DNA from 4 places in the Exiguobacterium sp. CH10 genome. Region 1 is predicted to be linked to each of the others. Evidence: predicted binding sites of a transcription regulator. Region 1 holds the regulator's gene; each other region holds the start of a gene.
What was found. Region 1 encodes Rex, which represses fermentation and respiration genes when NADH is low (regulators of the CRP and FNR family bind a similar motif). Its sites were predicted from a motif close to TTGTGAAATATTTCACAA; they were not measured.

Region 1 (8,124 bases):
GAGGCACGCTATGTGACGAATGACGAAAAACCGATGACGTTCTATAAAGTGTTCACACGTGACGTCGATACGAACGAGGCGGTCTTCTTTATCGCCGAGGACGGGACGAAGCTCGATTTCCATACGGTGGGATTCCAACCGTTACGATACTTTTAAGATAGAGAGAGGCCAGCGTATTAAACACGCTGACCTCTTTTTTCATGCCTTCAAATTGGCAACGATTTTCCCGACGACATGTCGGTTCGAGAGTTCGACCAACTTCTTCGGGATATCCGCAAATGGAATTGTCTCTTGAATCATCGGTTGAATCTCACCCGCTGCAAGCAGTTCGAGCATGTGCGTACCGATGCGGACGATGTTTGCTTCGCTCACACGGTCTTGTTGATGATGAATCGCATTAAGTGCGACTTCATGGTAGGAGATGACACGTGTGAACGGTTTGATGACACTCATGTCAGGGGCCCCGGCGATATGGGCGATGTGTCCGTTGTAGGCGATGACTTGGAGGGAAGCGGTCGCCGTCTCCCGACCGACGGGATCGATGACAGCATTGACACCGTGACCGCTCGTCAGTTCCATCACCCGTTGTTGCCAGTCTTCTGTATTGTAGTCAATCGCCTCGTCGGCTCCGAGTTGTTTGACCCAGTCATGGTTACGCGCTGAAGCGGTCGTGATGACACGTTTTCCAAGATACTTCGCCAGCTGAATGGCAAAGCCACCGACACCACCGGCACCCGCGTGAATGAGGATTGTATCGATTGCATTCATCGGAAGTTTTTCAAAAATGGCTTGGTACGCTGTGAATCCAGCTGTCGGTAAAGCGACCGCATCAGCGAACGAGATCGATTCTGGAATCGGGACGACCATGTGCGATTTGGCACGTGTGAACTCGGCGAAGCCACCCCATTCATTCCAGTTGCTGTGGTAGAGGACACGGTCACCGATCTGTACGTTCGTCACGTCATCCGCGACAGCGACAATCGTACCCGCGACATCGAGCCCGAGGACGTGAGGGTATGACCATTCGGGTTTGCCATTGGTAGCCGTTTTATAGTCGACTGGGTTGAGCCCTGCATATTCTCCCTCAATCAATACCTCACCGGAGCGAAGCGTCGGTGTATCGACCTCCTCGATTTGCATCGTCTGCCACGTGTTCGGTTCATGTAGTAATAAAGCTTTCATCAAATAGCCACTCCTTATAAATTTATTTATCGATATATCCTTTAAACGTTATTTGTCTTATGATTTACTCCCTTTTATACTGAAGATAATGAATATAAAAGGAGTTTACACAGATGATTGATTTTGAATGGTATCGCAGTTTTATCCACGTGTACCAGCAACGTTCCGTGTCGGCAGCGGCGCGTGTTCGCTTTTTGACCCAACCGGCTGTCAGCCAACATATCGCCGCACTCGAAGCAGAACTCGAAACGTCCCTCTTCACACGGGCACCACGTCAGATGATTCCGACGGATGCGGGGAAGGAACTATACACGCAAGTGGTCGGCTTGATCGACCGTCTTGAAGAACTATCGCTTGAGATGAAATATGTCTCAGGTGAGCAACCGCGTCCCGTCCTCAAGTTCGGTGGACCGACCGAGTTCGTCACACATGAGATTATACCCGCTTTGCCGCTTGATGCTGCACAGTACATCGCAGATTTCGGGATGACAGCAGATTTAATCAAACGCTTAGCGGACGGGGAGCTCGACTTTGTCATCGCGACGAAGCGGATGGAGGAGCCTGGTATCCAATACGTCCCGATTGCCGACGAATCGTTTTTGTTAGTGGCGCCGAACGATTGGGAAATCCCTACTGATGAGTTAAAAGACTGGATGGACCGTCAGCCGTGGATCAGTTACGGATTGGAGCTTCCCATCATCCGTCGATACTATCAGACGCAGTTCGGGGAACGCCCAGACATCCGTCCGGAGATGATCTTACCAAACGTCGACGCGATCCTTGCGGCAATCGAATCGAAGTGCGGCATCAGTATCTTACCGAACTATTTGATTCGACATGCACTCGAGCGAGGAAGCGTTCAAATCGTAGCACCGGAGCGTTTTGCAACGAACGTTATTTACCTCGCACATCGGACCGAATCGAAGCATGACCCTGTCATCAACCAAGTCATCCAAGCGCTCCAGGATGCAAAATGAAGTAGGACCCACGTGGGCCCTACTTTTTTCGATTAATGTACATTAAGGTCTTCTAAAAATTGGACATCGCGACTAGCGAGAAGTGCCTCTGCTTCTTTGCGATACGTTTGATAGTGGGGTGAGGCGATATGCGCATCGAATGCCTCCTTGTCGGCCCACTTTTCGTAAAAGACGAATGCGTCCGGGTTGCCTTCGACACGGTGTAACGTATAGAAGACACAACCTGCCTCCGCGCGTGATGGGGTGACGACTTGACGTAAGTGTGTCTCGAGCGCGGACCCGAGACCAGGCTTCGCTTGAATTTGAGCTAAGATGGTAATCATCTTCATTCCTCCTCATCTATAAAACCCGCCTGTTCTCAAACGGGCGGGTCGTTCTCTTTCATCGATTGGCAACGAGAAAGAATTGATTAGTTTAACGTGTTGATGACGGCTTTTGCGACAGCAACGGTCGATTGTGGATTTTGGCCTGTTACCAAGTTTCCATCGACTTGAACGTTTTCTGTGAAGTTGTCTGCGAGCACGATGTTCGCACCGAGTTCACGAAGACGCGTTTCAAGTAGGAACGGCATGTAGATATCAAGACCTGTCGCACGTTCTTCTTCATCCGTGAACGTCGCAATCGTTTTACCGTTCACGAGTGGTGTGCCGTCAGACAATGTCGCACCGACAAGACCAGCGGGACCGTGGCAGACGGCAGCAACCGTTTTACCTGCTTCAAATAGTGAACGGATCGCAACATTCAACGCTTCGCTTTGTGGAAGGTCGAACATCGTTCCGTGACCACCTGGCATGAAGATGGCATCAAATTGATCGAAGTTGGTGATTGTCTTCAAATCGATTGTATCTTCGAGAAGGGGAGCCGTCGCTTGAATGTCAGCCGGTACTTCTCCTTCTAAACTGCGTGCGTCGATTGGAGATTGACCACCGTTCGGGCTAGCGACCGTGATGTCATATCCTTGTTGTTTGAACTCGACGTATGCCTCACCAAATTCGGATAACCAAAGTCCAGTCGTGTGACCGTCCTTCATTTCTTTTGCGTTCGTCACGACCATTAATACATGTTTACTCATCTGTCATTCCTCCTAAGAAATCATCCGTTGTTTCGGTACGTGACTAGAATAACGCGCACTCTAACGAAAAACAAATTAAGAAAAAGCACCTTATCTATAAATAAATTTATACATAAACGAAAAAGCCGCCCTCTTTAAAAAGAGGACGGACTGTTCAAGCTTTCGGTTGTCGATAATTCTCCCGATGCCACGTGTTGATGCGGCTCACGATGAACACGAGAAGTGCGAGGATCCACATGAAGAGCGTCTCTTCATAAAAGTGGGCCCACACTGATCCCGGTGCATAGAACGTGTGAACCGTCACATCGACCGGCCAGACGACGATACGGATGAAGAGTGTGCTCATGAGCAGACCACTGAAAAGACTGAGTAGAATCCCTGGCCACGTCTGAATGATGAAGCCGATCACGACCGGTAAAAAGTAAAAGAGAATAGACGGGACGATCGTCGGCTCCCCACGGATGAGTTCAGATACGAACTCGGTTCCGGTTGGCACGATATAGGCCAGTCCAGTGAGGAACGCTTGGATGAACTCGATTCGCATGGCACGTGTACGCATCATGTATGGAGTTCCTCCCATTCCGCATAAAGTGCGGTGATGGATTCTTTCGCTGCGTCCGATTCGGTCGACAACTCCTGGGCACGCGCGAAGTCGTTGAAGACGTCCGGCTCACAAAGCAACTGTTCAATCTCGTCGAGACGATTCTCATGTTGCTCAATCGCTTGCTCAATCTCTTCGATGCGCTGTTTGATGCGGCGCTCTTCCCGTTGTTGTTCTTTATCGGCACGCTGTTTTTTCACGACGACCTGCTTCGTCTCTTCACGGGCGAGTCGTGCGAGTTCTTCGATCTCTTCTTTCTTCTCGACGTAGTACGAGTAGTCACCGAGATACTCATCGATGCCGTTCGGCGTGATCTCTAACACACGCGTCGCGAGACGGTCGATGAAGTAGCGGTCGTGCGAGACGAAGAGAATCGTACCTGGATAGTCGAGAAGGGCGTTCTCTAAGATCATCTTCGAGTCGAGGTCCAAGTGGTTCGTCGGCTCGTCCAAAATGAGGAGGTTCGGTTGCTCAAGCTTCAGCTTGGCCAACGTGAGACGTGCGCGTTCGCCGCCGGATAGTTCGTGGACACGCTTCATGACATCATCGCCGCTGAAGAGGAACTGTCCGAGAAGACTCCGCACTTCTTGCTCGCGCATGAGTGGCCAGTCGTTCCAAATCTCGTCGATGACACGGTTCGCGTCCGACAAGTTCTGCTGCTCCTGATCGTAGTAGCCGATCTCGACGCCGGTCCCGTAGCGGATATCACCGGTAAGAGCGGCTTGTTGTTTCGTCAATACTTTGAGAAGTGTCGACTTTCCGACCCCGTTCGGACCGACGAGAGCGACGGATTCCCCGCGCTGTAGTTGGAAACGGAGATTTTGGGCGATCGGTTCTTCATAACCGATGGCGAGGTCACTCGCGCTCAACACATCGTTCCCGCTCTGTCGTTTGATGGAGAACGAGAGGACAGCACTGCGTTCGTCACCGTCCGGAGCATCGAGGCGGTCGACTTTCTCCAGACGCTTCCGTACGCTTTGCGCCCGTTTCGTCGTCGTCGCCCGGGCGATGTTTCGCTGAATGAAGTCCTGCATCTTGGCAATCTCTTCTTGCTGCGACTCAAACTGCTTCTTCTCTTGTTCGTAGAGAGCGGCCTTTTGTTCGAGGTACTTCGTGTAGTTCCCGACGAAGCGGCGGCTCCGATGACGTGACAGCTCATAGACAACCGAGACGACGCGGTCGAGGAAGTATCGGTCGTGGGAGACGATGAGGACGGCGCCTTTATAGCCGCTCAAGTACTTCTCAAGCCATGCGAGCGTCTCGATGTCCAAGTGGTTCGTCGGCTCGTCCAAGATGAGCAGGTCGGGACTTTGAAGGAGCATCTTCGCCAAGGCGAGACGCGTCCGTTGTCCCCCGGAGAGCGTGTCGATCCGACGCTCGAAGTCGTCCGGATAGAAGCGCATCCCGTGAAGGACCGAGCGGATCGTCGCTTCATACTGGTAACCGCCGCGCTCTTTGAACGTGTGCTGCTCTTCATCGTAAGAGGAGAGGAGACGTTCGTAAGCCGCAGCGTCATTTAGGATTCGTTCGGATCCCATGTCGGCCTCCATGCGACGGAGCGTCTTCTCTTGCTCGATCAAGTCCGTAAAGACGGTGAGCATCTCGTTCCAGATCGTCTCGTCGGATTCGAGCCCTGAGTCTTGGGCGAGATAGCCGATGGTGACGTCTTTTGGCTTCATGATGTCCCCGGAGTCATAGTTATATTCACCAGCGATGACTTTCAAAAGCGTCGACTTCCCGGCCCCGTTTCGGCCGACGAGGGCGACGCGTTCGCCTTCCTGGATTTCGAGTTTGACGTTTTCTAAAATCGGCTCGACGCCGAAGGATTTGGATAAGTTATTGACTTGCAGTAGGATCAAGTGAAAAAACCCCTTTCTCTCTATTTAGTATACTGTATTTTTCAGCGATTTTAGGTATATTCGTTGAGTGGTCATGTGAATTCGTTTACAATCAAGGTGTATGAAATTCAGATTCGTTTGTAACGTGTCGTAAAAAGGAGGCTCTTTCCGTTGAGTCAAAACGAACCAAAGATTCCACAAGCGACAGCCAAACGGTTGCCACTATACTATCGATTTATTCAAAGCCTGCACGCGTCAGGTAAACAACGTGTCTCTTCAGCAGAACTGAGTGAGGCGGTCAAGGTCGATTCGGCTACGATTCGCCGTGATTTCTCGTACTTCGGTGCGCTCGGTAAAAAGGGATATGGCTATAACGTGCAGTATCTGTTAGACTTTTTCCGAAAGACACTGAATCAGGACGAGATTACGAATGTCGCCTTGGTCGGGGTCGGTCACCTTGGGACGGCATTCGTCAACTATAACTTCCTTAAAAACAATAACACACATATCGTCGTCGGGTTCGACGCAGACGAGACAAAAGTCGGCACGACGATGTCAGGCGTCCCAATTCATCACGTCGATGAGATGGAACAGATTATGAAGCAAAACAAGATTGACGTCGCCATTTTGACGGTACCTTCTGCCTATGCGCAGTCCGTCGCAGACGACTTGGTCCGTTTCGGCATCAAGGGCATCTTGAACTTCACACCGGCACGACTTACCGTACCGGACACGGTTCGCGTCCATCACATCGATTTGTCGATTGAGCTGCAGTCACTCATTTACTTTATGCAACACTATCCAACCGCTGAGGGGGTCCATCAATAATGGAATTACTAGCATCATCACTCGTCGTCGGGATTCCGGGTGGGGCGAGTCTATTCATCATCGCCATCATCGCGCTCATCATCTTCGGACCGAAGAAATTACCGGAGTTTGGTCGCGCGGCCGGACAAACGCTTCGTGAGTTCAAAAATGCAACGAACGGCATGATGAACGAGCACGACGAGAACGACAAGAAAGCTATCGAAAAGAAAGAGCAGTAAGCCATGAATCATCAACCTGATCAAGAGCGGGAACTCACCGATCACTTGACAGAGCTGCGGAGACGACTGATGCTATCTGCATTTGTCGTCTTTGCCTTCTTTTTGATGGCTTTGCCGAGTGTCAAATATGTACTCGCGTACTTGCAAGAAGATCTCGTCGAACGCGGGCTCGAACTGAACGCCTTTGGGGTCGCGGACCCGCTCATGATTTACTTGAACTTGGCGCTCATCATCGGCCTGATTGCGGCGAGCCCATTCCTACTGTATCAAGTGTGGGCGTTTGTCGCACCCGGTCTGCATCCGAATGAACGAAAAGGTACGCTCGCTTATATCCCGATCATCTTCGGATTATTCTTGATCGGCCTTGCGTTCGCCTACTACTGGTTATTCCCGCTCGTCCTCGATATCTCGACGGACCTCGGGCAAGACCTTGGACTCGAACAAATCATCGGGGCGAACAATTACTTCACGTTCTTGTTGCAACTGACGATTCCGTTCGGTCTATTGTTCCAATTGCCGGTCGTGACGATGTTCTTGACCCGGATTGGTGTCGTGACACCATACTTCTTATCAAAAATTCGTAAGTATGCGTACTTCGCGCTATTCGTAGTCGCGGCATTCATCACACCACCGGATTTGACGTCGCACCTTATGGTGTCATTGCCACTCTTCTTCCTATATGAAATCAGTTTATCGATTTCACGCGTCGCCTACAAAGGGGTGCTGCGCCGGGAGAAAGAAGCGATGGTGCAAGAACAGATGGATTTAATGAAACAGATGAATGAGAAATGAGCATCGTTCCGTAAATGGGATGATGCTTTTTTATATGCATTCCACTGTAGTTCAACTTGTGTTCAAACTTTAGACACTTTTACGTGAAATAGTGAGCATAGTCGTTGAATCCTATATTGTGAAATAGTACACTAAAGTCAGGAAGTGAATGTGATATTTATCACAATATAAAACAAAACGTATTGTTTAAGATAAAAGGAGAGACGACTCATATGAAAATCGCAGTCATCGGATGTACACACGCAGGAACAGCAGCTGTCAAAGGGTTACTCAATCGATACAACAATCTCGACATCACCGTTTACGAGCGGAACGACAACGTCAGCTTCCTCTCGTGTGGGATTGCGCTCCATGTCGGTGGGGTCGTCCAACGTGCAGAAGAATTATTCTACTCCTCTCCACGTGAGCTTGAAGAACTCGGAGCGACTATGCGCATGAAACATGATGTCTTGTCGATTGACGCCGAAGCGAAGACGGTCCACGCCAAAAATCTCGAGACGGGGGAAGACGTGCATGACACGTACGACCGCTTGATCGTTACGACGGGTTCATGGCCGATCGTCCCAACACTGCCGGGCATTGAGATGAATGGAATTGAGCTCTGTAAAAACTATGC
Region 2 (8,124 bases), on a different contig from region 1:
ATCAACCAACTCTTTCAATTTGACGACTTTCTGCTCAGATAAGCGTTGTAATATCAACTGATGTCGTTGTTTCGTTAACATCTTGTTCCCTCCATATGTCTAATATAAAGCGTTTTCATTATAAAAACAACTAAAATCATTCAAAAACATTCAGATACATTCAATTTGTCACAATTATAACATAAAAAACGGTCATATAATGACCGTTTTTTATGTTTATGACTGTTTTCTTAACCATTCCACCACTTCTTGGACGAGTTTTGGATGAATCGGTTCATCAATCGCCTCACGGTATTCTTTATGAAGCGTCAGAAGAGAATGCGGTGAATCTCGCTTCACGAGAAGGTGATTCATGTCATCGATGATCGAGGACGTAACCTCCCCTTTCGTCTGAATCATATGGACGTGCTCCGGTGGGACTTGTACGTCACGCCCTCCTGTAATCGCAAGGACCGGAACAGTGACATGTTCTAACCGCTCCCGTACGTCATACGAGGCATGTTCGCGAATCCATTTTGCGTTCACGACTTGTCCTCTATATTTAAAAGCGGAGACGTTCGTGCGTAAAGATCGCTCGAGCAAGTCATCCTGCCGCTGTCTTACCTTTTTCGCCACCCCTGTCACCCGGTAAAACATGCCTTTTAATCCTTTGACACGTTCGACGTCCTTTGCTAAGGCGTCTGCCTGATATAAAAACATCTGTTTCGATGACTCATGGAACCCTGACAATAAAATGAGTCCATCGGATTTCGTCTCCAATTGTACAGCTGGCGCAAGAACTGCCCCTTCACTATGACCGAGTATATAGAGATGGTTGACATCTGCGAGTTGTCGAATCGTCCGCACGACTAGAATCGCATCGTTAATCAAATCATGTAACCCGACCTTATTGAAGTCACCATCCGACTTCCCGATTCCTTGTTTGTCATACCGAAAGACGTTATAGCCATGATCGTATAGCGCCTCAGCTAATTTTCCGTACGTATTAAAGCCGACGCCACCCATATTCCCGTCACGGTCACTTGGTCCGCTTCCACTCAACATGACAATGGTCGCCCGAGGCTCCTCATGCGAAAGAAAAGTTCCTGCAATCGTTCCATATGCTGTCGTAATCGTCATCTCTTGTTTCATCGTATCGCCTCCACTTCTATCATACCCGAAACGAACGACCAAAAAAATATGTCGTCGCCTGTACCGTTTCTTAACTAACCTTTTATCTACTCAAAAAAGGTGCCCGCTCTCTCGAACGGGCACCTTGATTGATTTGATTTCTTATACGCCTTCGTATGCTGCGTACATGATTTCTTTCAACTCTTCAACGAGCGGCATTTTCGGGTTTGCCGTCGTACATTGGTCTTCGAATGCGTCGACTGCCATTTTGTCAATCTTCGCATCGAGTTCTGCTTTCTTGATGCCTTGTGCTTTGAACGAGAGTTTGATGTTCAAACGTTGACCGAGCTCGATGATCGCTTGGACGAGTGACTCGACACCTTCGGCTGTCGTACTTGCCGGGAGGCCGAGGTAACGTGCGATTTCTGCGTAACGCTCGTCTGCGATGAATGACTCATATTTCGGGAACGCCGCAAGTTTTGATGGGCGTGTCGCGTTGTAACGGATGACGTGTGGCATAAGGATTGCGTTCGTACGACCGTGTGGTACGTGGAACTCTCCACCGATTTTGTGAGCGATCGAGTGGTTGATTCCAAGGAACGCGTTCGCGAACGCCATACCAGCCATCGTTGAAGCGTTGTGCACTTTCTGACGTGCTTCCGCATCGCTACCGTTTTCATACGCTTTTGGTAGGTAGTCGAAAATCATCTTGATGGCGCGGAGGCAAAGACCGTCCGTGTAATCATTCGCCATGACTGAAACGTATGCTTCGATCGCGTGCGTCATGACGTCCATTCCTGTGTCAGCCGTAATTGATGCTGGCACGGTCATGACGAACTCAGGGTCGACGATGGCAACGTCTGGTGTGATCGCATAGTCGGCAATCGGATATTTTACGTTACGTTTTTTGTCTGTGATGACGGTGAACGGTGTCACTTCAGAACCTGTACCAGAAGTTGTCGGGATGGCGATAAACATTGATTTGTTACCGAGCGTCGGGAACTTGTACGTCCGTTTGCGAATATCCATGAATTTCTGACGAAGGTTTGAGAACTTCTCTTCTGGACGTTCGTAGAAGAGCCACATTCCTTTCGCAGCATCCATCGGTGATCCACCACCGAGTGCGATAATCATGTCTGGTTGGAAGTGACGCATCGCTTCGGCACCGTTCATGACCGTTTCGACAGATGGGTCTGGTTCGACTTGGTCAAAGATGCGATACTCGACGCCTGCAGGCAAGTTTTTGATGACTTTGTCAGCAAATCCGAGTTTGACCATCATTTCATCCGTGACGATCATCGCCCGTTTTTTCGTTGTGAGCGATTGAAGGTATTGCACCGAGTTTTTCTCGAAGTAGATTTTTTCAGGTACTTTGAACCATTGCATATTCACGCGACGTCTCGCCACCTTTTTCACGTTGAGTAGATGTTTCGCCGTCACGTTTTCTGAGACGGAGTTTTTACCGTATGACCCACAACCGAGCGTGAGGGATGGTGTCATTTCGTTATAAAGGTCACCGATTCCACCGTGTGCTGAAGGTGAGTTGACGATGATACGGCAAGCTTTCATGCGAAGACCGAAGTCAAGGATGGCATCGTCATCTGTTGAGTGGATGACCGCTGTGTGACCGAGACCACCGATTTCGAGCATTTTTTCAGCGATCGCAAATCCTTCTTCACGTGACTGTACTTTATAAGCGCCGAGAACCGGGCTCAACTTTTCATGAGAAAGAAGTTCAGTTGCGCCGACCGTTTCGAGTTCAGCGATCAAGATTTTCGTATCAGCCGGTACTTTGAGACCTGCTTTTTCAGCGATCCACGCTGCTGGCTTCCCGACGATTTCTGGGTTGACCGCACATGTGTCCGTGCGAATGACAAGTGTTTCGAGTTTCGCTTTTTCTTCAGGTGAACAGAAGTAGCAACCGAGTGCCGTCATTTCTGCCTTCACTTCTTCGTAAACTTCTTGGTCGACGATGATTGCTTGTTCAGACGCACAAATCATACCGTTATCGAACGTTTTTGAGAGGATGACGTCTGAGATGGCACGTTTCACTTTCGCAGTCTTATCGATGTAAGCCGGTACGTTACCAGGTCCGACACCGAGTGCTGGTTTACCAGTCGAGTAAGCCGATTTGACCATCGCTGCCCCACCAGTCGCAAGAACCATCGCCACACCTGGGTGATTCATGAGTGCTTTTGTTGCATCGAGTGACGGAACTTCAACCCATTGAATCAAGTTTTCAGGAGCACCTGCCGCTACCGCTGCGTCACGAAGGACACGTGCAGCTTCACTTGAACATTGTTGAGCGGATGGGTGGAACGCGAAGATGATTGGGTTACGTGTCTTGATGGCGATGATCGCTTTGAACATCGTTGTCGATGTTGGGTTTGTGACCGGTGTGACCCCAGCGACGACACCGACTGGTTCTGCGATGTATGTGATTCCGTTTTGAACGTCGTCTTCAAGAACGCCAACTGTTTTTTCTCCACGGAGTGAGTTGTAAATATATTCTGTCGCGAAGATATTTTTGATCATCTTGTCTTCAAAGACACCGCGACCTGTTTCTGTATGTGCTAGTTTCGCAAGTGCGACGTGTTGCTCAAGACCAGCGAGCGCCATCGCTTGTACGATTTCATCGATTTTCTCTTGGTCGAACGTCATCAACGTATCGAGTGCGGCATGTGCACCCGCTACGAGCGCATCCACCATTTGTTCTGCCGTAGTTTCCACTTTTGCTTTCTCTTTGACTGCCATGTTAGGTTCCTCCTCATAATTGAGAGCTTTTAATGAACATATTGACTTGATGGAAGACACAATGTGATGACTGCTTTCAAGAGATTGTGCTTTCCTTCACATTCATAGAATACAATGTTTTTCAGAGTTTGTGGGTGACAACAATGTGAACTCTTTCACAATATTTTTTTGTCATTTGTTGATAGGTCTTGATTTTTAAGTGTGTCCTCAGTAAAATCGAATACGTTTTCATGAAAATAAGTAATTCTGTTTATGTAAACGCTTACATCAATTGTGTCGAATCTATTTCTACTATGATGTATGAATCATCACATCAACCCGTTTTTAGGTTCAACTGCACCTAACTCGTGTATAATAAAAATAGAACCTAACTAGGAAGTGAATCTACTATGCCGAAACAAGATGCTGCGGACCAGTTTGTCAAACTGATCCCTTTAATTCGTCGTAAACTGCTACGTCGATCTGATTTCCCACAAATTCCGAACTTGAACTTCTCTCATTTCCATCTGTTGATGTTGATTGAGGACGAGGGAGCTGTCACAAACGGACGAATTAGTGAAACACTCTCCATCGCGCCGCCAAACGTTACCCCGCTCATCACGAAGCTGTTAAATGAAGGATATATTACACGCGTACCGGATGAACGAGACCGTCGTGTCATTTGGAACCAGTTGACGGAGAAAGGTGAGCGTATTTTACTTGAACGGAGAGACTCGTTCCGGAGGCTTTTTGAGGAGCGTCTCGCCTTCTTAAATGAGGATGAAACCGACCGCCTCATTGACAGTTTGAAGACGCTCACCGAGATTGTTGAGAAGATGGATAAAGGCGACGAGTAAAACTTTTCTCGTCAATTCAAGCAACTTCTTATATAATCTGTAATGAATCTACGTACAAATGGAAAGAGAGATGACATGTAATGGGTCGTAAATGGAACAACATTAAAGAGAAGAAGGCATCAAAAGACGCGAACACGAGTCGCGTCTATGCTAAGTTCGGTCGCGAGATTTATGTAGCCGCCCGTCAAGGGGAACCTGATCCTGAGTTGAACCAGTCATTAAAATTCGTTGTGGAGCGTGCGAAGACGTATAACGTGCCTCGTGCGATTATCGATCGCGCGATCGATAAAGCAAAAGGTGGCGACGAGGAAAACTTCGATGAGCTTCGTTATGAAGGTTTCGGACCGAACGGCGCGATGGTCATCGTCGATACGTTGACGAATAACGTGAACCGTACAGCATCTGAAGTACGTGCCGCTTTCGGTAAAAACGGAGGAAACATGGGAGTCAGCGGCTCGGTCGCCTACATGTTTGATGCGACCGCCGTCATCGGTGTCAATCAAATGTCGGCAGAAGATGTCCTTGAACTCATGATGGAACATGACCTCGACGTTCGTGACGTCATCGAGGAAGACGAGACGGTCATCGTCTATGCCGAGCCAGAAGCGTTCCACGCCGTCCAGACTGCATTCAAGTCTGCAGGGGTTGAAGAGTTTGCTGTGGCGGAGTTGACGATGCTTCCACAAAATGAAGTGTCGCTCGATGACGATTCAAAAGCACAGTTTGAAAAATTAATCGATGTGCTCGAAGACTTGGAAGATGTTCGCCAAGTTTATCACAACGTCGATCTGTAACACGTTAGCGATAACTTTCACGAGTTATCGCTTTTTTTCATAATCGATTTGACAAGGGTCACATCATATGTTAAATTTCAAAAAGTCTTTATCATATTAAAGTGATACCAAGAGAAAGAAATTGTGAAAGGTGTTGGATGGATATGAACGCAGTATTACTTGCAGTCATCGTCTTATTTGCACTCGCCATCAGTCGTGTGCACATTGTATTGTCCTTAATATTAGCTGCGCTTGTCGGAGGGCTTGTTGGAGGGCTCGGATTTAACGATACGTTGACCGCCTTCAGCGACGGTCTTGGCGGCGGAGCAAGCATCGCCCTTAGCTATGCGCTTCTCGGGGCATTCGCCGTCGGATTGTCGAAGACGGGTCTCCCAGACGTCTTAGCTGAAAAGTTAATTGCGATGTCAGGTCGTGACGTGTCAGGCAAGCGCGTGATGTACGTCAAAGCGTTCTTGTTGTCGCTTCTCTTATTGTTGTCAATCAGCTCACAAAACGTACTCCCGATTCACATCGCCTTTATCCCGATTGTGATTCCACCGTTACTCGTCTTATTCAATGAATTGAAATTAGACCGCCGTCTTGTTGCGACAATCTTGACGTTTGGTCTCGTGACACCGTATATGTTGCTACCAGTCGGGTTCGGTGGCATTTACTTGAATGAGATTTTGATTGCAAACGTTGAAGCGAACGGCTTAGCTGTCGGAGACGTCAATATCATCTCGATTATGGGAATTCCGGCATTAGGGATGGTCGTCGGATTGATTGCCGCGTTCATTCACTACCGGAAACCACGAACGTACGAAACGATTGCACTCGGACCATCTGACTATGAAGTTCGTCAAATGAGTGGCTTCAAGATGATCATGACGCTTGCCGTCGTTCTCATCGTCCTCGTCGTCCAATTGCAGACGGAGTCGATGATTGCTTCAGCGGTGACAGGACTAATCTTACTCTCGATTTTCCGCCTCATCCCTTGGTCAGAGGCCGATGACATCTTCACGAGCGGGATGCGCATGATGGCATTCATCGGTTTCGTCATGATTGCCGCTAGTGGATTCGCAGCCGTTATTCGTGAAACAGGTGCCATCGATCCGCTCGTCAACGGTGCGAGCGATTTGATGGGTGATTCTAAAATGATTGCAGCTCTTGTCATGTTACTTGTCGGACTCGTCATTACACTTGGCATCGGCTCGAGCTTCTCAACTGTTCCAATCATTGCGGCCATCTTCGTACCGCTTTGTGTACAGTATGGCTTCTCTGTCGAGGCGACGATTGCCATCATCGGGACTGCAGGTGCTCTTGGTGACGCCGGGAGTCCTGCGAGTGACTCGACCCTCGGACCTACGAGTGGATTGAACGCTGACGGTCAACACGATCACCTTCGTGAAACGGTTTGGCCAACGTTCTTACACTACAACATTCCACTCATCATCTTCGGGGTGATTGCCGCGATGGTGCTTTGATCATTTTTTCCGTCGTGAATAAATGGTTCCTAATAAAATCAGGATGAGAATAAACCAGATTCCCGTATACATGAGGATTTCGGTGAACATAAAACTCCTCCTAAACAAAAGATAAGGAGCGACAGTTGTCGCTCCTTTTTATGATGAGGTTTTTAAAACGGTCTTGCAAGTATCGAGATACGCATCGACCACTTCTGCCACCTCTCGTCCTTCTCGAATTGCCCATACAATCAGGCTTTGCCCCCGCTTCGCATCCCCAGCGACAAAGACGTTATCCGTTTCCGTATGGAAATCTTTCGTCTTCTCGACGCCGATTTTCCGCAACTCGTGCTCTGGGCGTTCAAATCCAATGGCGACGAGGATGAGGTCCGCCGGGTACGTCTCCATCGAATCTTCCTCTTCGAAGAAAGTCGCTTGACCATCCGGGTTGACGACTTTCGTCATCCGTTCCGTTTCAATCCCTGTGACACGTCCTTCTTTCGTAACGATTTGGTTGGAGCGAATCAAATATGTTCTCGGGTCTTTCTCATAGACCGCGAGTGATTCCGCATACGCATAATCGGTCGTAAGCGTGTCAGGTTGAAGTGGCCAAGGTTTCTCTGGTGCACGGAGCAACCGTTTTGACGGGTGCTTCCCAAATTGAACGACTGATTTTGCACCTTGACGGATTGCCGTCGCCACGCAGTCCGCTCCTGTATCTCCTCCTCCAATGACGATGACATCTTTGTCCTTGGCGTCATAACCAGAGGCAAGGGGAGCCCCTTTACGTTCATGCATAGATGCCGTCAAATAATCCATCGCCATTTCAACGCCAGTGGCATCATCTCCGTCAATCCCGAGCGTGCGCTGTTTTTGAGCTCCGGTCGCCAAGATGACCGCATCGTATTCGTTCCGAAGCGATTCGACCGTTACATCTGTACCAACCTCGACGTTCGTCCGGATGACAATACCCTCTTGTTCGAGTAACCGAACGCGACGTCTTACGACATCTTTATCGAGTTTCATGTTTGGGATTCCATACATGAGCAGTCCTCCCGCTTCATCCGACTTCTCGATGATGGTGACCGAATGACCCAATTGATTCAATTGATCAGCGGCGGCCAGACCAGCAGGACCACTTCCGATGATGGCGACCGACATCCCAGTTCTTCGATGAACTAGTCTCGG
Region 3 (8,124 bases), on a different contig from region 1:
TTTGTGCAGATTCGAATGACACAACAATCACGTTTTTTCCTTTATACTTACCAAACAAATCAGGGTTCGGTGCAGCATAGTTTTGACGAGTGAATTGTTCGATTGTTGCAAGCTCTGATTCGTCAGCCATCGCTTTTTGAGCAGATGTTTTCGTTTGAAGCATCGCGTCATACACATGGAAGTTAAATGTTCCGATGTTTTTCACTAATAGCTCACGGTCGAATGAACGAGTCAACAATTCAGGACGTTCTGTTTCAGCCAATGAAAGGTTGAACAAGAATACCGATACAGCTGCAACGAACGTTACGAGCGCGCGACGATGTGAAGCGGCATTCTCTTTCATATTCATACGCCATAAGATAAACGGTAAGACAAAAACGTCACCAAGAATGATCAAGTCTTTCCATTCGAGAAGTGATGTGAACGATGTCGATAGCGTCTCCATGTTCGATGGTTGCATAATGACCGGCATCGTTAAATAGTCCGTAAATTCACGATAATATACGGCATCCGCAAACAAGATGAAGGATGCGAGCGCGTAAAGCGTGTAGAGCACCCATTTTTGTTTGTTTCCTTTAAAGAAGAAATGGAAGGCAAACAAGAATAATGTCGAACTGATCGGGCTGATCAGTAGGATAAAAGCTTGTGCGGTGTTTTCAATCGGAATGTTGAAGAAAAATTGGTAGACGATATACGTCTTCGTCCAAAGCAATAACGTAAAAATCCAAAATAGACGATATTCTTGAAACGAAGCGCGGACCGTATCGTTCAGTCTCGTCGATAGCTTCGAGAAGCGTTGAGATGAATTCATCTGACGGTCTCCTCCTCTTTTCAGTTTTCGGCATGTTTTTATAGCCATTATTTTTATATTTGTTTATACATTGTACAATTCGATCTGAATAGTACACGTCCAGTATCAAGTCCAAATCTTACCCCTTTTTTAATAAAAAATCAACTGTGACGTTACAAATTTTACAATATCCCATACCCTTTCCCATAAGAAAACACGCCTGCAATGTGCAGACGTGTCAGTTTTATACGCGTGTTGGAAGGAAGTGTTTGCGTGCTAACCAGCCACAACCGATGACTCCGGCATCATTTTCAAGTTCAGCGATTTTAAACGTCGTCGACTCATAGACACGTTCGAGTGCAAAGCGCTTGAACTGAGCATCGAGCGGTTCAAGCAATGACGTCCCTGCTTTTGAGACGCCGCCACCGATGACGATCATTTTCGGGTTGAGTGTGTTGGCGATATTCGAGATTGTTAATCCGAGATATTCTGTCATCTCGTCAATCACTTCTGTCGCGATTGTATCCCCAGCTTTATAAGCTTCGAATACGTCACGTGCCGTCACTTCTTTCAATTCGTTCAACGAAGTATCTTGATTTTTCCGTTTTTGCAACGCTAAACGTGAAATACCTGTCGCAGAGGCAATTGTTTCGATACACCCTAATCGGCCACAACCACATTTTACAGCTTTCGCCTCATCTCGCTCGACGGTGATATGACCGATTTCTCCTGCCATGCCAGCCGTACCATGAACGATGTTTCCGTTCGTGATGACGCCACCACCGACGCCTGTACCGAGCGTGATGGCAAGTAATTCTGATGCACCTTCACCTGCACCCTTCCACATTTCCCCGAGGGCAGCGGCATTCGCATCGTTTTCGAGGACCGCGGGGAGTCCGACCGCCTTTTCGAACTCACTCACAAGAGCGAAGTCTTTCCATCCGATGTTCGGTGAATATTCGACAATACCTTCAGAGAAATTGATGAATCCAGGGGCTCCAATACCTGCACCTGCGAAATCTTCTTTCTTCTTACCTGACGTCTCTAAATACGTTTCAAATGAGGCTGCGATGTCTTTTGGAATATGTACACCGTTTTCTCGAATATCCGTTTTAACTTCCCACTTATCAGAAATGATGCCATTCATGTCTAAAACAGCCATCTTCACCGTTGTACCACCGATGTCGATTCCTAATAACCATTTCATACCGTTCACTCCTCATCTCAACTAAATCGCTTTCATTGAATAGTGTACACTATTATCCCCTCAGTGCAACCCTTTGCACTAAGGGGATTTCTGTCAATCTGTTGAATTTTTCAATTCGTGGGTCAAAATGATTTTTGCCGTATCGTATACACGCTGCTCGATGATGCCCCCTTCATACAACTCGTCGAGTTCCATCATCATCAGTGAGATTTCAGCATCCCGCTCCCCGATGTAAATAATGGTACCGAACGACTTTAAAAACTGTTGGACATCATAAAAGTTTTTCATGCTTCTTCCTCCATCGTTGACAAGACATAACGATTTAACAATTCTCTTGTCGCTTCCATAGACGTCACATGTGTCCGTTCGTAACTATGACTTGACTCAATTCCTGGACCAATCAAAGCGTGCTTCACATCGTATCCAGCCCGAATCGCAGCCGACGCATCCGAACCGTAATAAGGATAGATATCGACTTTATAAGCGATGTCATGTGTCTTACATAATGAAGTAAACTTACGGCGCAAGTTAATATCATAAGGACCAGATGAATCTTTGGCACAAATCGAAACCGTATATTCATCTGAATGTTGCCCATCTCCGAGCGCACCCATATCGACGGCGATGTACTCCACAACATTTTCAGGAATACCGGCATTTCCTCCGAATCCGACTTCTTCGTAATTCGAGATTAGAAAGTGGACCGTGTGGGGTAACTCGTAGCTAACCAAATCTTTAGCTAAGTCTAATAAAATGGCCACAGACGCCTTATCGTCCAAATGACGAGATTTCACGTATCCGGAAGCCGTCACCTTGAATCGTGGATCAAATGATACAAAGTCACCGATTTCAATTCCAAGTGCCGTCACATCTTCGCGAGAATGGACTTTCTCATCCAATCGAACTTCAATGTTTGATGCAGAGCGCTCTGCCGAATTCGTGTCCTTATAAACATGGACACTCGACTGATGGACGAGAATGGTCCCTTCGATTGCCTCACCCTCCTCGCGATGAATGAGACAGTTTTCTCCTTCAATCGCCGTCCAAGCGTATCCACCTACTTGCGTGAGTCGTAAGCGCCCGCTCGGCAAGATGTCTTTGACCATCGCCCCAAGCGTATCGACATGCGCCGTCAAAAGACGCGCCTCCTTCGAACGTCCTGGGAACGTTGCGAGCAACGCCCCTTTATGTAAACGAGACGTCTTCACACCGAGTGCTTGAAGTTCATTTTCTGCAAATCCAATCGCCTCCTCCGTCATGCCAGACGGACTCGGGATTTCAACTAATTTTTTCAGTGTATCAATCATCATATTCTCCCCTTACCAAGATCCATACCCGTATAGTAGACCAAACAACATGGCCGTGAGCACAGAAAATAAGATGCGTTGTGTTCGATTTTTCTCATCAGGCAATCCGACGACACCAGAGACGACGAATCCACCTAGTAAACCACCTGCATGTGCAAAATGGTCCAAGCTCGCGCCTAATACGAACGCGAGTCCCACATTTAATCCTAACATAATAAAGAGCGGAGGTCCGAGCGTCTTCATAAAGAGCGAACGATCCCGTAGTCCAAAATAGAGTAATGCACCGACCAAACCAAATAAGGCTCCTGATGCCCCGGCTGAAATGGATTCACTGAACGCATACGATGCCGTCGTCGCTAGAATCCCACCAACTACGTATATGATGAGAAAGCGGATGGAGCCATACATCCGTTCAACGAGCGGACCGAGTGACCAGAGCGCAAACATATTGATGGCAAAATGGAACCATCCGATATGCAGAAACATTGGCGTAATTAACCGCCACCATTCCCCTTCTTCGATGAGCGGGTTCACTTTCGCACCAAATGCGATCAACGTATTCGGGTCGAATGTCGAACCGACTGATTCAGCTAGCCACATGACTAAAAAGGTGATGAACATTAATCCGTACACTATTTGCGGTTTACCAAAGGAGAATCGTTTCTTTAACTCCGCTTTCTTCTTTCGATCCATTGCGACCGCGAGCAATCGAAAACGGTCGTCCTCCATCGTAGGTGTACAAATCGAGCGAGATAATGTCACTCTCGCCGGAATTGGGAACGTCATGGAGTCGACTCGCTCTTCATCAACGAGACGGTCGCCATATATGTGAATCGTCAAACGCTTTCGTCCAATACGAGATAGACGAAAAGCGCTCAAGATTGCGTTAATGTCAGTACCGACATGATTCGCCCATGCTTTTTCAGTTTGAACGTATAAGTCATAGCGATCACCTGCTTTTGTATCAAACAAGATGACTGCACGAGACGGCTCTAATATCCCTTCAATCCGCCCACCGTTCTCGATCGCTTGATAAATGCCTTCCCAGAAGCAAGTCGCCAACAAAACCCCTCCTCTCTCATTCTATTGTAAATCACGTTGTACCTCACGACAAAGTCACGGCTTGCCCAAAACGTACAAAAAAAACCCACAACCTTTAAGGCTGCAGGTCATTCAAATACGACAATTACAAGACAGGCTCCATCGTTTTCATGAGAACGTTAGCTGAATGTTGCATTTTTTGATGTTCTTCTTCTGACAACTCAATCTCAACGACTTCTCGCACGCCCTGACGGTTAATGATGGCTGGTACCCCGATATGAATATCGTGTAAACCGTATTCCCCATCAAGGTGAGCACCGACTGTCAGCAATGTGTTCTCGTTACGAAGGACCGCTTTGACCAGACGGAGTAATCCGAGGCCGATGGCATAGTATGTCGCACCTTTACGTTCGATGATGTGATAAGCCGCATCACGTACGTTCACATAAATGTCTTCAAGGTCTTGCCAGTTATATTCATCATGCTCTTCAAGCAACTGCTCAACAGACTTTCCGTAAATACGAGCATTGCTCCAAGCAGCAAACTCGGTGTCACCGTGCTCACCCATGATGTAAGCATGACAGTTACGTGGGTCGACATTGAAATAGTCGCCAAGCATATAACGTAAACGAGACGTGTCGAGTACGGTACCTGAGCCGAAGACGCGATGTTTAGGAAGTCCTGAATACTTCCATGCCAAATGCGTCATAATGTCGACAGGGTTTGAGGCGATAATGATAATGCCATCAAAACCAGAATCCATAATATCTGAAATCATCGACTTCATGATCTTCGCATTTTTCTCGACAAGGTCAAGACGAGTTTCCCCTGGACGTTGCGGTGCACCTGCAGTAATGACGACGATGTCTGCTACACCACAGTCTGCATAATCTCCTGCCCACACACGCATCGGTGAAGAAGCGAACGAGACGCCGTGGTTTAAGTCCATCGCTTCTCCTTCTGCTTTTGCCTTGTTGATGTCAATGATGACGAGTTCTTCACAAAGGCTTGCTGTCGTTAACTGGTACGCGAAACTCGCTCCAACTGCCCCTGCCCCTACGAGTGCGACGCGCGTTACTTTAGCATGATTTAATGTTTCCATATTGATTCTCCACCCTTCGATCAATCTGTTTCATGTTTTTGTTATCTCTGTTACAACAAGATTGTAACATCATTCACAAACCCTAACTACAGTGGAAACCGTTTTCACTTTGGCGATATTGTGACAACTTTCACATTCATTTGAAACATCTTCATTTTCTGTACTACCCTCATCCGAACACCAAAAAACAAATAGACGTCGCTCCAAGAACGGATAAAAAATTGACTGCATCATTCCCTAGCACACGCCATCCTGACACATACGTTGTAGGAACTTGATGATGAACTTTCTTTTCCGTCAGCTTTCCACAAACCGTACAGCGAAACTTCCGTTGAACAGTCGCCCCGAGCAATGTATCGATGACGCTCCCGCTCAGTCCGATTCCCCAAAGCGTCAACAGTAATGCCATATCCAATTCGACAAACAGAAGAGAAGAACAGACGATCACGAATGCCCCTAAAATCGACATGACTGTCCCAAACGTTGAGACAGCACCGCTCGTTCCCGGCTCAACTTCTCTAAAAGTGAACATGAAACGCGGTTTACGTTTTGCGAGGACACCGAATTCAGACCCCCATGTGTCACTCGTCGCTGCCGCAATAGACACGATGTACATATAAAGGTAGACGAGATTATCTGTCAGTAAGTAACCGAGGGCACAAAGAATCCCTACCCCACCGTTTGCTAACACTTGAATGGCGTCGCGTGCTCCCGTTTTTTCGACAATCTCATCTACATTTTGCTTATCGCGAGATCGATATTTCGATGCAAGAGAAGACGTCGAGAAAAACACACCGAGTAAATAGAGGCCGAACCAACCAAACGATAACCCGATCAACACCCCTGTCACTATAGTCAAGATGGCTCCCGAGAGCGTCAAAGAGCGCAACCGATACCCGAGAAAGGCGACGATACAAGTTACAACAAAAATGGCGAACATTGAATCATCTCCTTTTCTGTCACAATCCACTGAACAGGTAGATCATGTGGTTCCGTCGGTACTTGATCGACAAGTTGAACCGAGTAAGCCAATGAAACCGTCTCCCCTTCATATGTACGTAAAAAACGGTCATAGTATCCTCCGCCCCAACCGATTCGATATCCTGAACGGTCAAATACTCTTCCCGGCACAAGACAGAGGTCGATGGTTTTCGTTGTTGGCGGGGTCGTCGGCTCCAAAATATTCATGACGCCCGTCTCAAGGTCATCTACCGAATGAATAATATGAAACGTTAACCCCTGCTCCGTTACTTTCGGGACGCACACCGTTTTTCCTGCTTCAAACGCCTCATGAATGATTGGCGACGTATCGATTTCAAGCGGTAGTGACGATGTCACAGCAATCGTCTGGCTTTCTCTCCATATCTCTGTTGCGAACAACCGATGATGGATGACTTGATCCACTTGTTGTCGATTGTTCATTTGTTTAATGTATTGATGGACAGTTCGTCTTAACGCTGCTTTGTCTTCCACAACGCATTCCTCCTTACAAAAAAAGCCGCCACATATGTGACGGCCGGTCCCTCATTACTTCACTTCGCGGTAAAGCGTGTGACGACGGAGACGTGGGTTGTATTTGCGCAACTCAAGGCGCTCTGGGTTGTTACGTTTGTTTTTCTTCGTGATGTACGTGCGATCGCCTGTTTCTGTGCAAGCTAATGTAATTTTAACGCGCATTTCTTTCACTCCCATCTTAATGATGTTGTATCAAGTGCTTTTGCTTTACAGTCTAAGCATACTCAATTATCCTACCAAGTTTCTTATGAAAAAGCAAGGTTATTTCACGTTCTTTTTCATTGATTCCTGTCCGTATGGAGAAGATTCAAGAGGTAGGCATGTGTTGACATTCTCGCTTACTTTATACCATTGTTTCAGGTCGTTCATCGAGATCTCTTCGCCGACATAAACGCACTCCGCTGATGAGAACACACTGTTTTCAATACGATGAATCGCATCAAACAAACCACCGTGCCCATGCGGGTTCCGTGTCGCTTCAAAGGACAACATAGTTGAGTATAACGGAAGCGCAAGTGATTGCGCAAGTTCTCTTGCAGCAGGAATCGTCATCCAATCAAAGTGATGAATCACTTTGAATGATACCCGTTTCGAAAGTTCATGAACGAGTTTGACATACGCAATATTTTGCGTGGCAACCTGATTCATGACGTGCTCTAAAAATGGACTAGTCGGACGAACTCGATACACATGAACGTTTCCGTGTCGTTCGTATTCCGGTAACTCATCGTGATACGGCGTCAGCACATAGACGGTTTCTCCCTCATTTGCTCTCGCCTCCACTTCCTCGACGACACGATGACCAAGTCCACCGACGATATGACCGTGATATTCGGGTGTCAGCATAAGAATTGCTGACTCTTCTACCTCCCGCTCAGTCGTCACGTAATAGTCGTGCGGGGAGAGGAATGAATCGACATCAAGATCTTCGTCTTGAAGGAATGGGTACGCCGCATAATGATCATCGAGCAACTTGTTCGAGACAGTGCCTTGATAAAGCGCCGTTTCAAGTTCGGCGAAGAGGCGTGTATGCTCCCTAAAGCGTTCAGCCGCATACTGCGCTGTCGTTTGCCCATCTAAGATAAACGCCCAGTCACTCGATACAGCCAACACATAATGGCGAATCAATTGCTTTAACGCACGATTCGTCAAATCCGATTGA
Region 4 (8,124 bases), on a different contig from region 1:
TCGGCTCCATCACTTCAAACAATCGATCGGCCGCTTGTTTACTATCTGCAAAGTGTCCCGGGAACACAGCCATCGGTGTCGTGTTCTCAAACGCCGTGAGTGACATCATGATGAGCATCGCCAAGAAGAGCCCATTCAAATCCCCATCTACGACTTGATAGGCACCGATTGCCAAGACTCCCCATGAGACGAGTAAAGAGGCCGCGACGACGAGTGCGGAGTTGAAAAATTGATTCGTCGTGTCTTTCCGCTCCGCTTCCATGTAGCGTTCGCTGCGCGAATACACAGCTTGCTTCGTACGATCGAGTTGATGATGTAGTTTTAAATCTCGATATCCGTACATCATCTCGGTCAACTGAATCGATACATCCCCGCGCAATGCACGAATCGTCTCGTCATGACGAGCACGAATCCGAGCAAATCCGAGTGGAATCAAAAACCCGGTGACGAGTACACCAAGTAAGATCCATAGGCTGACCGCGAACGAGAAGAACGTCACAAAGAAGATTGTACTCAAGAACACGAGCACGAGTATGATTGGCGGATAGAATACGCGGAGAAAATAGTTTTGCAGGCTCTCCACATCTCCGACGACACGTGCAAGCAAATCTCCACTCCGATATTTCGCAAAAATCGATGGGACGAGCGGTTCAAGTTGTCGATAAAAGCGGACACGTAGCTCGCTCAATATCGTAAACGTCGCCCGGTGTGACGCGAGGCGCTCCCGATAACGACTTCCTGCCCGAATGACCCCGAACAGTTTGATGAGGACGACGGGTACCATGAGCGCATACAAAGGCGGGACGAGCCCCGCCCGTGAGACGAGGTATCCACTTGCTGCAAACAGAGCAACCGCCGCAATCCCGGCTGCATATCCAAAGAAGACGGAGAGAAGGATATCTTTCTTCTCGCGCATCATCCATTTTGTAATCGTCCAAAGCGAGTTCATCGGCTCACCCCTTTCTGAAGCGCAAACAGTTCAGCATACTCTGGGACGGCGAGCAACGCGTCATGCGTTCCTTCTGCAATCCGTTGCCCATCCTCCATAAACCAGATGGTATCCGCCTCTTTGATTGTATGCAGGCGATGAGCCACCGTGATCAACGTTGCCTCTTTCGACAACTCAGTAATCGAACGTCTCACAATCTGCTCCGTCTTCAAATCGAGACCGGTCGTCGGTTCATCGAACAAGAGGATACCAGGTCGTTTAAAGAAGGCCCGGGCGAGCGCGAGACGTTGTCGTTCCCCACCCGATAGACCAAATCCGCCTTCTCCAAGCTCCGTCCAGATTCCGTTCGGTAATTGATCGATCACCTCAGAAAGTCCTGCCGCATCGGCCGCTTCCCGTAACGCGAGCTCATCGGCCTCTTCGCCTAAGGTGATGTTATCGGCAAGTGTTCCGGCGAATAGGTAAGGGTTTTGCGAGATATAGGCAATGTTTCCGTACCAGGCAGACTCGTCAAACGACTGAAGAGGTTCACCGTCTACGAGGACACGTCCTGATTTCACCTGTAGCAATCCGGAGATGACGTTCAGTACTGTCGTCTTCCCAGAACCACTCGCACCGACTAAGGCCAGGTGGGTACCGGACGGAATCCGACCATTCAACGGTTGAAGTACAAAACGTCCGCCTGCATATTCGAAGGAGACGTCTTCGAGTTCAAGGTTTGGTGTTCGTGAACCCAGTGATTTCGTTCCCCATTCGATGCGATCATCGGGGGCGTCTAATACCTCAAAGATTCGGTCGGCTGCGCCCATACTTCCACGTCCTGTATGGAAGGCACTCCCTAAATCTTTAATCGCCAAGTAGTACTCTGGCGCTAACACAAGAATCAAAAAACCAGAGAAGAACGTGAGGTTCTCCCAGACGACCATTTGTAACGCGACTTCTAACGCGACGACACCGGTACTGAGCATCGAGATGAACTCGAGCATAAGTCCCGATAAGAAGGCCGTCTTCAAAACGACCATCGTCACATCCCGAAAGTCGAGACTGCTCTTCTCAATCGCCTTCGCTTCTTGCTCGGTGCGATTGTAAAGCTTGAGCGTCGTCAATCCTTGTAAGACATCTAAAAACTTACCGGAAAACTGATTCATCTTCTCCATCTGTTCTTCTGATTTTTTCTGAGTCGCAATTCCGATAATGATAAAGAATAGCGGGATGAACGGTGCCGTTACCATCATGATCACACCAGAAATCCAGTGTTGGCTGAAGACGACGACCAAAATAAGGAGCGGGATGATCGACGTTTGGATGACCTGTGGCCAGTATTGACTGAAGTAGGCATCCACTTCGTCAACAGCATCCATGAACACACTGACCTTTTTACCCGATTGTCCTGTCAAAGACGACTCGACCGGACTCGTGGCGTACCGATCCAACAATTGAAGGCGTAACGTCTGTTTCGCCTTTTCGGATAAACTCGCACCGATGCGTCCTGACACATATCCAAAAAGCGCTCGTGCCAATAAAGCAACGACGAGCCATAGTAAAGCCGGAAGGATGGCTTCGAATGATTCATCCTTTAAAAAGATTCGGTCGACGATGTCGACGATTAAATACGCTTGCGCCAAAATCGATAGTCCAATCATGACCGCGGATAACACGAGTCCGATGATGTGACCCCTTTCGGCGAAAGCAAGGGCTTGCAGTCGTTTCACTGCATTCATCCTTTCTCTATTTACAATTCCATTGCTTTGTGAGATTCATCACTAATTATACAATATGCCACGTTTTGAAGCGAACGCCCCGCTCGTATGAACATGTAAAAGACGCCCTCATTCGAGTGGCGTCAGTCGATGTCTTGTTCAAAATATTCAGGATGCCCAATGACAAGTTGATGGGCGTCGATGCGCAGTATATCTTCTTTTCGAAGTTTGGCTAAAATCGTCGAAACCGTCTCTCGGGACGTGCCAGACAGACGAGAAAGTTCGATTGCGGTAAACGGGCATCGGACTCGAACGCCTTGTTCGTCCGGTTCCCCTAAATCTTCAATTAAGAAATGGAGCGTATTGATGACACGCTCTTTCGCGCTCGGCGTGATGATTTCTTGGACACGTCGCTCATGCAAATCAAGAATACGGTTCATCTGGCCAATGATATAGAGCAGCATGCTCGACTGCGTGGACACGAACCGCTCAAAGCGGTCTGTTGGGATGTAGATGACCTCAATGTCCGTCACCGCTTCAGCCGTATGACGATAGTCTTCCCCTGTGAATAAACCGTTGTATGGGAAAAATTGTTTCGGTTTCACGTAGTCGGCGTAATGATGGGTCGCATTCTCATTCATCCGTTCGAGTTTGATATAACCGCTCATCAAGAAATACACACGCTCACGCGGATCCCCTTCCATGAACAACAGTTGTCCTTTCCGATACGTCCGGCAATAGACGTGCGGAATCAACTGTTCAAGTGCTCGACTCGGACATGTCTCAAACAGCGTCAACTGCCGTAAATCGTCAATCGTCCACATGTGTCGCATGTTCATCCCCTCATTTCTATTCTTCTATCTTCAGTATAGTGGGATTTTTATTGAAAGCGCTTTCTAAATCCAACAGTTTTCTGACATGACAAAAGGGGGTCTCCCCCCTTTTTTAGTCCAACATAAGTTCCAATAGGGCGTCCTGTAAATCACGATCGAGCTCTAACGCATGGAGGTCAAACAACCATGCCTCGAGACGTGTCTTCGTGGTCGCCATCTGATATAAACGATCTTTTAAGTCATAAGCGATTTCGGCGCGGTCTAAGAACCGATAGAGACGGTCGAGTCGATGTGCGTTTTGTGTCAGATCGACCGGAAGCGTCACGGTCTGCTCCCGTTTCCATTCACCGAGTGGGATGTGTAACGTCTGCGTCTCCGCATCATAGTCCCCTTCTCCGACGACCCCGCGGACAAGAATCGTCAACGTCCGATTCGCCGGGACGAGTGTCAAATCACCTGACGTCTCGATGTGAAGCGTACGCGCTTCCCAATCGAGCGTGAACGTCGTTTCGAGTGACGCCCCCGTCTCATAATCACGGCTTTCCCCGTCATCTTCGTACATCGTGAACGTGTTCGAGGCACCTGGAAAGACGAGTACTTCTAGCTCGCTCGGGTTCCCCGTTTCGTTCGCATGCGGTTCATGCGGCATCATTGGAATGATGGCGCCCGCTTTGGCGAAGACCGGTTGCCCTTCGAGTCCACGGAACACACGAATCGACTTGTCGCCTTCATAACGATGACCCGTGAAGAAATCGAACCATTGCCCTTTCGGCAACCACACGTTCGCACCCGCGACATGGAGCTGTCGGTCCATTGGTGTGACAATCGGGGAGACGATGAGTTCACTTCCGAAATAAAACTGATTCGGCACCTGATAAGCCGCTTCATCATCGGGATGTTCGATATACATCGGTAACACGAGTGGCAACGCTTCTGCATGGTTCCGATAGTTCATCGTATACAAATAAGGAATGAGTTGATGACGCAGGCGTAAGAATCGCTTCATCGACTGTTCGGCTTCGATTCCGAAACGCCAAGGCTCTTTTCCGTTGAACGTGCTGAACGTCGAATGGAGGCGCATGATTGGACTGAACACTCCGTATGCGACCCAACGCGCCGCGAGCTCGTCGTCTTTTTTACCACGATGATGCCCTCCGATGTCATGACTCCACCATCCATACCCGATGTTCGTAGCTGTTGCCGTGAAATACGGCTGGAAGGCGAGTGATGCCCAAGAGATGATTGTGTCCCCTGAGAATCCGACCGGGTAACGGTGGCTCCCTGGCCCAGCGTAACGAGAAAAAATGAGCGGGCGTTTGCCGTCACGGGCGATGTCGATGGCGTGATAATGATTCAACATCCATAACGGATCGAGTCCCTCCATCTTCGATGTCGATCCTTGTTGCCAATCAATCCACCAAAAATCAACGCCGTCCGCCTCATGCGGGTGATGCATCTGTTCGAAATACGCTTGAATGAATCGCTTGTCCGAAAAATCGAAAGGGATTCGGTCACCCGATTCCGGATCGACCCCCATCGCCTCAGCCATCGCCGCATACTGGTCTTCAAACGCACGGACCCCGTCGGCGGGGTGCAGGTTCAATGTCACCATCATCCCTTCATCTTTTAACCATTTGAGGAATCGCTTCGGTTCAGGGAATAAGTTTTTATTCCACGAATAGCCCGTCCAGCCACTCCCATACTCTTCCGGGATATCTGTCACGTGCCAGTCCATATCGATGACGCTGACCGAGAACGGGATGTCTTCGGATTTGAAGCGGCGCATCAACGCCTTATACTCTTTTTCGTCGTATCGCCAATAGCGGCTCCACCAGTTTCCGAGCGCTTTACGAGGAAGCATCGGCGTCGGACCCGTCAACGTGTAAAAGTCTCGAAGTGCCTGTTTGTAGTCATGACCATATCCGAAGTAGTAAATATCATGAATCCCTTTTCGTCTCGGCTCGACGAAGCGGTCATCCGTCATCAAAAACGAGGATGAATCATCAATGATCGCATACCCTTGCTTGGAGAGAATCCCTTCTTCTAACTCCGTCGCCCCGTCCACATGGTCGAGCGTCCGCGCCGTTCCTTTCAGCGTCCGCTCTGGACCGTTGAACATGTAGCGGCTGTAATACGTACTGAAGTTCCCTTTCACGTCCACATAGAGCGTGTTCGGTGCGAACGGTCCTTTCGTATAGTATAAGTGAACGTGTTCCGTGATGATTTGGAGCTCTGCCTCGTCTTCGATCACTCGGAATTGTGGAACGTCAAATTCTCGATTCCACGCCACTTGGGTGGCGCGGTCTTCAAAAATCCCATCCTCCGCGTACTCCATCCGAATCAACTGACTCGTCAATACGGTGAATCGATAACAGCTTCCTTGCACGATTGCCTCTTCTCTTGCTTTTGGTCTCATCCACGATTGATATACATGATTTTCTTCGAATAGGCGCATACACTCGAGCGTTTCCGCTCTCCGTCACTTCCTTCCTGAAATTAGTGCAAACGTTTACACTGAATATGATAGCAATCTCATTTTTGGCATACAACATTCCTTCCCCTTGAATCGGGACAGAAAACAAAAAGTCGCAAACGTTTCACGTTTGCGACACATTCTTATTGTTGAAGGGATGGAGCCAAACGGACGCGTGTTCCGGCATCTCCATAAATGGCAGCTAACGCCTGGTCGAGTGACGTGATGATCGCGACCCGATTCGTACCGGATTCTGCGAACTGCAGTGCCGCTCTTACTTTTGGTAACATGCTTCCCGGAGCAAACTGTCCTTCGGCGATATACGTCTCCATCTGTTCTTTTGAGGTCTCTTGTAGCGCCATCTCGTCTGGCTTCCCAAAGTTGACATACACATGTTCGACCGCAGTCAGAATGAGCAATACGTCTGCGTTGACGAGGTCCGCGAGTTTCGCAGCCGCGAAATCTTTATCGATGACCGCCTCGATTCCGACGTATCCTTCAGCCGTCTCCATGATCGGAATACCACCACCGCCGGAAGCGACGACGATGTGCCCCGCTTCAACGAGCGTTCGGATGACGGCGTGTTCGGCGATTTTCATCGGGACCGGGCTCGGGACGACACGACGGTATCCACGTCCTGCATCTTCTTTGAATACGTAACCCGTCGTCCGTTCGAGATGAAGTGCCTCTTCTTCCGTATAAAACGGACCAATCGGCTTCGACGGATGATGGAACGCACTATCATTCGGATCGACCACGCTTCGTGTGACGAGAGAAGCCACATCTCGTTCAAGACCGCGCGCACGCAGTGCTTTCGTCAGCGCATTTTCAAACCAGTATCCAATCATTCCTTGCGTCATCGCACCACATACATCAAGGGGCATCGCCGGCGTAGCCGTACTGTCTGATGCGGCTTGTTGTAACATTAAATTTCCGACTTGCGGACCGTTCCCGTGTGTGATGATGACGTCGACCCCTTCCGCAATCAGTGCTGCGAGAGATTCTGCCGTCGCCTCGACCGCTCGCATTTGTGCTTCCGCTGTCGCATCTTTACCTTGTTGAATCGCATTTCCGCCTAGGGCGATGACCACACGTTTTTTCTCCATATCGATACCTCCGATCAGATGACTGAGATATTACCAGATAGTATGCGTACGACTGCGAAAATGGCGAGTGCGGTCAACACTCCGGCGACCAACCATTCCGTTTTGTTGAGTGACTTGATGCCATTTTCACGTTGCGCTTTCATGTAGAGAAGTGTTCCTGGTGCGTATAGAAGGGTCGTGAGCAGTAAATAATCAATTCCTGCCGCATAGATGAGCCACAATCCGTAAATGGAAGCGACCAATCCAATCGTCAAATCGCGTGTTCTCCGTTCACCGGCGCTATAACCGATTCCATTTTTCGATACCTTCACTTGGTAAAATGCCGAGAATACATACGGGATCAAAATGGCACTTGAAGCGAGGGAGAACGCAAAATTATAGGCCGCATCTGAAATCAAGAAGGTAAAGAGGAAGAGCTGAATCAACCCGTTTGTTAACCAAAGTGCGTTGACGGGTGCCTGATTTTTATTCTCTTTCGTGAACCATTTCGGGAACACGCCGTCTTTCGCAGCCACGAACGGAATCTCAGCCGCGAGAAGCGTCCAACCGAGCCATGCCCCGAGTACGGAAATGACGAGTCCACCATTGATGAGCATCGCGCCCCAAGGACCGACTGCTGACTCGAGCAAGTAAGCCATCGCAGGTTGCGAGGCGTTCGCCACGTTTTCCGGTGTCATGAGACCGAGCGACATGATGGAGATGAGCAGATAGATGACGAGTGTACCGAGTAACCCGATGACAGTCGCCTTTCCGACGTCAGAACGCTTCCGAGCCCGACCTGAGAGAACGACCGCTCCCTCGACGCCGATGAATACCCAAAGCGTGACGAGCATCGTCGAGACGACCTGGTCGCGAACACTTCCCCATGAGAAGCCGCCTTGTCCCCAAAAATCGAAGGTGAAGTTTTCGAGATTGAAGAAGAACAACGTAATCGTAATGAATGCAAAAATCGGAACGAGCTTGGCAATCGTGGTGACGATGTTGATCATCGACGCCTCATGCACCCCACGAAGAATGAGCGTGTGTACGAGCCAAAGCATGATGGAGGCTCCGACGATGGAGG

Region 2: adhE (bifunctional acetaldehyde-CoA/alcohol dehydrogenase) is a predicted target of Rex. The motif match lies at 4,008-4,025, and genes of this name have one in related genera.
Region 3: KNP04_RS01730 (L-lactate dehydrogenase) is a predicted target of Rex. The motif match lies at 5,566-5,583, and genes of this name have one in related genera.
Region 4: cydD (thiol reductant ABC exporter subunit CydD) is a predicted target of Rex. The motif match lies at 2,698-2,715, and genes of this name have one in related genera.

Annotation. Positions count from the first base shown of each region.
Region 1 is NZ_JACSKO010000005.1:6,720-14,843, forward strand. Features, by position in the region: gene KNP04_RS13330 (hypothetical protein) at 1-156, shown strand, start outside; gene KNP04_RS13335 (zinc-binding dehydrogenase) at 199-1,182, opposite strand; gene KNP04_RS13340 (LysR family transcriptional regulator) at 1,296-2,159, shown strand; gene KNP04_RS13345 (putative quinol monooxygenase) at 2,192-2,482, opposite strand; gene KNP04_RS13350 (type 1 glutamine amidotransferase domain-containing protein) at 2,569-3,231, opposite strand; gene KNP04_RS13355 (hypothetical protein) at 3,386-3,793, opposite strand; gene KNP04_RS13360 (ABC-F family ATP-binding cassette domain-containing protein) at 3,790-5,691, opposite strand; gene KNP04_RS13365 (redox-sensing transcriptional repressor Rex) at 5,842-6,498, shown strand; gene tatA (twin-arginine translocase TatA/TatE family subunit) at 6,498-6,716, shown strand; gene tatC (twin-arginine translocase subunit TatC) at 6,720-7,508, shown strand; gene KNP04_RS13380 (FAD-dependent oxidoreductase) at 7,721-8,124, shown strand, end outside.
Region 2 is NZ_JACSKO010000002.1:680,475-688,598, reverse strand. Features, by position in the region: gene KNP04_RS10320 (DeoR/GlpR family DNA-binding transcription regulator) at 1-81, opposite strand, end outside; gene KNP04_RS10315 (alpha/beta hydrolase) at 217-1,131, opposite strand; gene adhE (bifunctional acetaldehyde-CoA/alcohol dehydrogenase) at 1,273-3,864, opposite strand; gene KNP04_RS10305 (MarR family winged helix-turn-helix transcriptional regulator) at 4,254-4,700, shown strand; gene KNP04_RS10300 (YebC/PmpR family DNA-binding transcriptional regulator) at 4,781-5,494, shown strand; gene KNP04_RS10295 (Na+/H+ antiporter family protein) at 5,638-6,957, shown strand; gene KNP04_RS10290 (glutamate synthase subunit beta) at 7,096-8,124, opposite strand, start outside.
Region 3 is NZ_JACSKO010000001.1:313,774-321,897, forward strand. Features, by position in the region: gene KNP04_RS01705 (LTA synthase family protein) at 1-811, opposite strand, end outside; gene KNP04_RS01710 (ROK family glucokinase) at 1,035-1,997, opposite strand; gene KNP04_RS01715 (YqgQ family protein) at 2,091-2,285, opposite strand; gene KNP04_RS01720 (M42 family metallopeptidase) at 2,282-3,304, opposite strand; gene KNP04_RS01725 (rhomboid family intramembrane serine protease) at 3,317-4,366, opposite strand; gene KNP04_RS01730 (L-lactate dehydrogenase) at 4,491-5,447, opposite strand; gene KNP04_RS01735 (DUF92 domain-containing protein) at 5,617-6,387, opposite strand; gene KNP04_RS01740 (5-formyltetrahydrofolate cyclo-ligase) at 6,366-6,920, opposite strand; gene rpmG (50S ribosomal protein L33) at 6,975-7,139, opposite strand; gene KNP04_RS01750 (1,4-alpha-glucan branching protein domain-containing protein) at 7,224-8,124, opposite strand, start outside.
Region 4 is NZ_JACSKO010000001.1:1,221,914-1,230,037, forward strand. Features, by position in the region: gene cydC (thiol reductant ABC exporter subunit CydC) at 1-949, opposite strand, end outside; gene cydD (thiol reductant ABC exporter subunit CydD) at 946-2,670, opposite strand; gene KNP04_RS06120 (Crp/Fnr family transcriptional regulator) at 2,793-3,482, opposite strand; gene KNP04_RS06125 (glycoside hydrolase family 31 protein) at 3,595-5,937, opposite strand; gene arcC (carbamate kinase) at 6,099-7,061, opposite strand; gene arcD (arginine-ornithine antiporter) at 7,076-8,124, opposite strand, start outside.